DNA from 2 places in the Kitasatospora sp. NPDC054768 genome. Region 1 is predicted to be linked to the other one. Evidence: riboswitches for the same ligand, from Rfam matches in the RefSeq annotation. Region 1 holds a riboswitch; the other holds the start of a gene.
What was found. A riboswitch is a leader RNA that binds a small molecule or an ion and turns the genes downstream of it on or off. The one in region 1 is predicted to bind S-adenosylmethionine.
Positions count from the first base shown of each region.

Region 2: another riboswitch for S-adenosylmethionine. It lies ahead of thrC (threonine synthase); the one in region 1 lies ahead of ACWGKU_RS14745 (aminotransferase class V-fold PLP-dependent enzyme).

Region 1 is NZ_JBSHBN010000039.1:42,272-45,623, forward strand. Features, by position in the region: gene ACWGKU_RS14735 (rhomboid family intramembrane serine protease) at 1-305, shown strand, start outside; gene ACWGKU_RS14740 (Lrp/AsnC family transcriptional regulator) at 302-583, shown strand; gene ACWGKU_RS14745 (aminotransferase class V-fold PLP-dependent enzyme) at 587-1,972, opposite strand; SAM riboswitch class IV at 2,024-2,142, opposite strand; gene trpD (anthranilate phosphoribosyltransferase) at 2,251-3,327, opposite strand.
Region 2 is NZ_JBSHBN010000250.1:5,447-8,798, reverse strand. Features, by position in the region: gene ACWGKU_RS39085 (ubiquitin-like small modifier protein 1) at 1-219, opposite strand, end outside; gene thrC (threonine synthase) at 255-1,535, opposite strand; SAM riboswitch class I at 1,552-1,688, opposite strand; gene ACWGKU_RS39075 (glucosyl-3-phosphoglycerate synthase) at 1,800-2,837, shown strand; gene ACWGKU_RS39070 (alpha,alpha-trehalose-phosphate synthase (UDP-forming)) at 2,876-3,352, shown strand, end outside.

The DNA of each region.
Region 1 (3,352 bases):
CCGGGGCGATCGCCGCCGCGCTCGGCGCCTATCTGCGCCTCCACCCCCGGGCCCGGGTCACCACCCTCGTCCCGCTGCTGCTCTTCCTGCCGCTGCGGTTCCCCGCCTGGCTGGTGCTCGGCCTCTGGTTCGCCCTGCAGTGGTGGTCGGTGCACTCGGCCGGGCCCGGGGTGGCGTACCTGGTCCACGTGATCGGCTTCTCGGCCGGGTTCCTCTACGCCTGCACCGTGGTTCGCCACCCCCCGCGACGACCCGGCCGACGCCCGATACGCTGGCGGCACCCCACAAAGGAGCCCGAACTGTGATCACCGCCATCGTCCTGATCAAGACCAGTGTCGACCGCATCCCGGAGATCGCCGAATCCATCGCCGCCATCGACGGCGTCAGCGAGGTCTACTCGGTGACCGGGGGCTACAACCTGGTGGCGATGGTGCGGGTGCGCCGGCACGACGACCTGGCCGAGGTCATCCCGGGCCGGCTCAACAAGGTCCCGGGCGTGGCCCACACCGAGACCCAGATCGCCTTCCGCACCTACTCCCAGCACGACCTGGAAGCCGCCTTCGCCCTGGGCCTGGACGAGTAGCGCTCAGCCCTCGCGCCGGCCCCGGTCGATCTGCACGGTCGCGACGCAGCGACCGCCCTCGTTACGGTAGTTCCAGGCCGCCCCGTCCGTGACCAGCTCCCGGACGGCGGTCAGGAAGCGGTCGACGTGCTCGTCCGGCGTCCCGGCGCCGAAGCTCACCCGGATCGCGTTCAGGCTGCGCTCGCCCGGCAGCGAGGGCTCCGGCGCGCCGCACTCGGACGGGGCGACGTCCTCGTCCCCGAGCAGCGTGCGCACCAGCGGGTGGGCACAGAACAGGCCGTCGCGCACCCCGATGCCGTACTCGGCGGACAGCGCGGCCGAGAAGTGCGAGCTGTTCCAGCCCCGGACGACGAAGGACAGCACGCCGACCCGGGCGGAGTCGGAGCCGAACAGGTTCAGCACCTTGACCTGCGGGATCTGCGCCAGCCCGGCCGTCAGCCGGGCGATCAGCTGCTGCTCGCGGGCCTCCAGCGCGTCGAAGCCGGCCTCGGTCAGGGCCCGGCAGGCCGAGGCGATCGCGTAGGCGCCGATGACGTTCGGCGAGCCGGCCTCGTGCCGGGCCGGGCCGGTGTGCCACTGCACGGCCACCGAGCCGTCGCTCTCCCGGGCCACCGTCCGGGTCGCCCCGCCGCCGGCCAGGTACGGCTCGGCCGCGTCCAGCCAGTCCGCCCGGCCGGCCAGCACCCCGGCGCCGAACGGCGCGTAGATCTTGTGGCCGGAGAAGGCGATCCAGTCGACGTCCAGCTCACGGACCGAGACCCGCTGGTGCGGCGCCAGCTGGGCGGCGTCCAGCACCACCCGGGCGCCGTGCCGGTGCGCGGTCCGGGTCAGCTCGGCGACCGGCCACAGCTCGCCGGTCACGTTGGAGGCGCCGGTGACGCAGAGCAGCTTGGGGCCCTCGGGCGCCCCGGCGAGGGCGGCGTCCAGCGCGGCCACCGCCTCGGCCCGGGAGCGAGGCGCCCGCAGGTAGGTGACGCCCAGTCCGGCGTGCGCCCAGGGCAGCAGCGAGGCGTGGTGCTCGGTCTCGAAGGCGAACACCCGGGTGCCGGCCGGAACGGCCGCGGCCAGCAGGTTGAGCGAGTCGGTGGTGGCCCGGGTGAAGACCACCTGGTCGCCCTCGCGCAGGTCGAGGAACTCGCCGACGGTGCGCCGGCTCTGCTCGAACAGGTCGGTGGACAGCTGGGAGAGGTACCCGGCCCCGCGGTGGACGCTGCCGTAGTACGGCGCGTAGGCGGCGACGTCGTCCCACACCCGCTGAAGCGCCGGGGAGCTGGCCGCGTAGTCCAGCGCCGCGTAGCCGACCTTCTCACCGTTGGCGAGCGGGACCTGGACGTCGGCGCCGAGGACGGCGAGCGGGGCGCAGGTCTCGGTGGTGGCGAGAGGGGACATGAGGATGCACTCCTTCAGGGGTGAGGGACCCCGGGAGTGCTAGTCGTCGGGCGTCCGCGCTTGTCGCACGGACGGCTTGCCGTGACGACCCGGTCCTCACCCAGGGCACCCCGCCACGGACGGAGGGTTGCCGGACAGCCAGCTGGGGCTTCGCACTGTCACTCATGACCTGGCCAAGACTCTAGGCCGCGTCCATCGGGTGGTCAAACGGGCATCCAGCATCCGGACAGCGCGGGAGCCCGTGCCGGCGTTCCGGCACGGGCTCCCCAACTACCGCCTCAGATCCGGCTGGTGGCCTCCGACCAGCGCCGCAGCAGGTCCTGCGCGGCACCGGAGTCGATCGCCTCCGCGGCCCGCTCCATGCCGGCCGCAAGCTGCTCGGCGAGCGGCGCCTCGCCGAGGTCCAGCGCGACCAGTGCCGCCGCCGTGTTCAGCAGGACGGCGTCCCGCACCGGCCCGTGCTCCCCCGCCAGCAGCCGCCGCGCGACCTCGGCGTTGTACGAGGCGTCCGCCCCGCGCAGCGCCTCGATGCCGACCAGCTCGATACCGACGTCCCGCGGGTCGAAGGTGGTCTCGGTGACCACCCCGTCGCGCACCAGCCAGACCTGCGAGGTGGTGGTGATGGTCAGCTCGTCCAGCCCGTCGTCACCGCGGAAGACCAGCGCCGTCGCGCCCCGTTCGGCCAGCACCCCGGCGATCAGCCCGGCCAGCCGGGTGTCGAAGCAGCCGATGGCGTGCGCGGTGACCCTGGCCGGGTTGGTGAGCGGGCCGAGGATGTTGAAGGAGGTCGGCACCCCGAGGTCGCGCCGCGCGGTGGCGGCGTGCCGCATCGAGGGGTGGAACTTGGCCGCGAAGCAGAAGGTGAGACCGACCTCCTCGGCCACCTCGGCGACCCGCTGCGAGGAGAGGTCCAGCGCCACCCCGAGCTTCTCCAGCACGTCCGAGGAGCCGCTGCTGGAGGAGGCCGACCGGTTGCCGTGCTTGACCACCTTGGCGCCGGCGGCCGCCGCGACGATCGCCGACATGGTGGAGATGTTGACGGTCTTCGCCCGGTCCCCGCCGGTGCCGACGATGTCCACCGCCGGTCCGGGGATCTCCAGCGGCTCGGCGTGCTCGTACATCGCGTCGACCAGGCCGGCGATCTCCTCGACCGACTCGCCCTTGGCCCGCAGCGCGATCATGAACCCGGCCACCTGCACGGGGGACGCCTCGCCGCTCATGATCCGGTCCATCGCCCACGCGGTGGACGCGCGGTCGAGGTCCTCCCCCTGCAACAGCGCGGCCAGGAGGTCCGGCCAGGTGCGGATCACCTGCGCGGGGTCGCTACCGCCGTTCGCAGGGTTCACGTTCACCATGGCTGACTCCAGCTGTTTGTCGGTT
Region 2 (3,352 bases), on a different contig from region 1:
CGCCAGGCCCTCGGCGAAACGCACGTCGTCGTCGTTCACGTAGACGTTCACGAAGCGGCGCAGCTTGCCGGTGTCGTCCAGGATGCGGGCCGAGATGCCCGGGTGGTTCTTCTCCAGGTCGGCGACGACCTCGGCCAGGGTGGCACCCTCGGCGGTCACCACGGCGGCACCGTCGGTGTAGGTGCGGAGGATGGTGGGAATGCGGACGTTGGCGCTCATGACTCTCCTTGCGGGGGCGGGGCCGATCGGGTGGTTCAGACGGACGCGAGGCCGGCGGCGCGGAACGAGTCCAGCGTCGGGCGGATGACGGCGGTCATCCCGGCGTCGGAGACGGCGTCCAGGGTCTTCAGGCCGTCGCCGGTGTTGATCGCGACGGTTTCCTTGGCCGGATCCAGCTGCCCGGTCTCGACCAGCTTCTTCAGCACGCCGACGGTCACCCCGCCGGCGGTCTCGGCGAAGATGCCCTCGGTCCGCGCCAGCAGCCGGATCGCCGCCACGACCTCGGCGTCCGTGACGTCCTCCACCGCGCCACCGGTGCGGCGGGCGATGTCCAGCACGTACGGGCCGTCGGCCGGGTTGCCGATCGCCAGCGACTTGGCGATGGTGTCCGGCTTGACCGGCTTGATCACGTCCCGGCCGGCCTTGAACGCGGCCGACACCGGCGAGCAGCCCTCGGCCTGGGCGCCGAAGATCCGGTACGGCCGGTCCTCGACCAGGCCGAGCCTGATCAGCTCCTGGAGGCCCTTGTCGATCTTCGTCAGCTGCGAGCCCGAGGCGATCGGGATCACGATCTGCTCCGGCAGCCGCCAGCCGAGCTGCTCGCAGATCTCGTACGCCAGCGTCTTGGAACCCTCGCCGTAGTACGGCCGCAGGTTCACGTTGACGAAGCCCCAGCCCTCGCCGGCCGAATCGCCGATCAGCTCCGAGCAGAAGCGGTTCACGTCGTCGTAGTTGCCCTCGATGCCGACCAGCTCGCCGCCGTACACCCCGGCCATGACGACCTTGCCCTGCTCCAGGTCGTGCGGGATGAACACGCAGGACCGGAACCCGGCCCGGGCCGCCGCCGCCCCCACCGCGCCGGCCAGGTTGCCGGTGGAGGAGCAGGACAGCGTGGTGTACCCGAACGCCCGGGCCGCCTCGATCGCGCAGGCGACCACCCGGTCCTTGAACGAGTGCGTCGGGTTCCCGGAGTCGTCCTTGACGTGCAGCTGGGCGGTGAAACCGAGCTCCCGGCCCAGGTTGTCCGCCTTCACCAGCGGGGTCCACCCCGGGTTCAGATTGGGCTTCGACGCCACGTCGGCCGGAACCGGCAGCAGCGGCGCGTACCGCCAGATGGACGCCGGACCGGCCTCGATCCGCTTGCGCAGCTCCTCGGCGCCCTCGCTGCCGAACTCGTAGGCGATCTCCAGCGGGCCGAAGCACTCCAGGCAGGCGAAGCTGGGGCCGAGCGGGAAGCGGGTGCCGCACTCGCGACAGGACAGCGCGGCGGCGGGGCCGAGGTCGACGGAAACAGGTGCGGCGGTGTCGATAGCCATGATGGCGAGGCCTCTCTCCTCATCTTCCCCGTGGCACGGTCGCGCCACAGGCCGGAATTGGCACCTGTCCCGCCGGGGCCTGTCGACAGACAGCCGCGCGGGAAGGTTGCCGGGACGTCAACGGGCCGTTCCCTCAGTCCCTCTGGATGAGCTTGTGAAATTGTGGTGATGCTCAACGGCGACCCCGGCGTGCAAAGGTCCGACCGCTGTACGAAGACTGTATCCGAAGGCGTCAATCCTGAACGGGTCCGTCCGCCACGCGAGATGACCCGTCCCACCGACCCCGCCGAGGAGACCTCCGTGCCCGCCGAACCGATTCCCGAGCTCCTCCCGCAGGCGGCGTCCTGGCTGCGCCGCCGCTCCTGGAGCGCGGCCGACCGGCCGGTCCACACCCTCCTCGCCGCCAAGGAACGCACCGGCCGCACCGTCAGCGTGGTCCTCCCCGCCCTGGACGAGGAGGCCACCGTCGGCGACATCGTCCGCACCATCCGCCGCGAGCTGATGGAACGCCTCCCGCTCGTCGACGAACTCGTCGTCGTCGACTCGGGCTCCACCGACGCCACGGCCGCCGTCGCCGCCGAGGCCGGCGCCCGGGTCGAGCACCGCGACGCCGTCCTGCCCCGGCTGCCCGCCGTCCCCGGCAAGGGCGAGGTGCTCTGGCGCTCGCTGCTGGTCACCCGCGGCGACATCGTCTGCTTCGTCGACGCCGACCTGCGCGAATTCGACCCGGCCCTCGTCTCCGGCATCCTCGGCCCGCTGCTGACCGACGAGTCCATCCAACTGGTCAAGGCCATGTACGACCGCCCGCTGGAATCCGAGGGCGCCGTCCTGCCCGCCGGCGGCGGCCGGGTCACCGAACTCGTCGCCCGGCCCCTGCTCAACCTCCACTGGCCGGAACTCGCCGGTTTCGTCCAGCCCCTCGGCGGCGAGTACGCGGCCCGCCGCTCACTGCTCGAACGGCTGCCCTTCCCCACCGGCTACGGCGTCGAACTCGGCCTGCTGGTCGACGCCCTGGAACTGGCCGGTCTGGACGCCCTGGCCCAGGTGGACGTCGGCGTCCGGCACCACCGCCACCAGGACGGCCAGGCCCTCGGCCGGATGGCCGCCACCATCTACCGGACCGCCCTGGAACGCCTCGACCGCACCCACCGCCTCAAGGCCTCCGCCGACCTCGTCCACCCCCAACTCACCCAGTTCACCCGCGACCCGGAAACCCGCGCCTTCACCGCCCACACCCACCCGGTGACCGCCCTGGAACGCCCCCCGATGCACACCGTCCCCGAATACGCGACCCGTCATTGAGGGGTTTGCCGCCCCGAACCCCCGGCAACATCCCAACCATGGGCGATCTCACGACCAACCGTTCGAGCGCGACCGGCACCGCCCCCGTCCTGGTTGCCTCCAACCGGGGACCGGTGTCCTTCAGCACCGCCGACGACGGCACGCTGACCCTGCGCCGCGGCGGCGGCGGACTGGTCTCCGGCCTCTCCGCCATCGCGGACCCGAACGCCGTCTGGGTCTGCGCCGCCCTCAACGACGCCGACCGCAGAGCCGCCGCCGAGGCGCCGTACGGCCGCCTCGACCTGGCCGGCCACGAGGTCGGCGGCCAGGCCGTACGGATGCTGGACATCGACCCGCAGACCTTCGCCCGCGCCTACAACGGCGTCGCCAACTCCACCCTGTGGTTCGTCCACCACCTGCTCTACGCGACCCCCACGGCACCCGCCTTCGACGCCGGCTTCCGCACCGAGTGGGCCGCCTACCGGGCGTACAACGAGGCCTTCGCCGAGGCCCTGGCCGCCGAGGCCGCCCCGAAC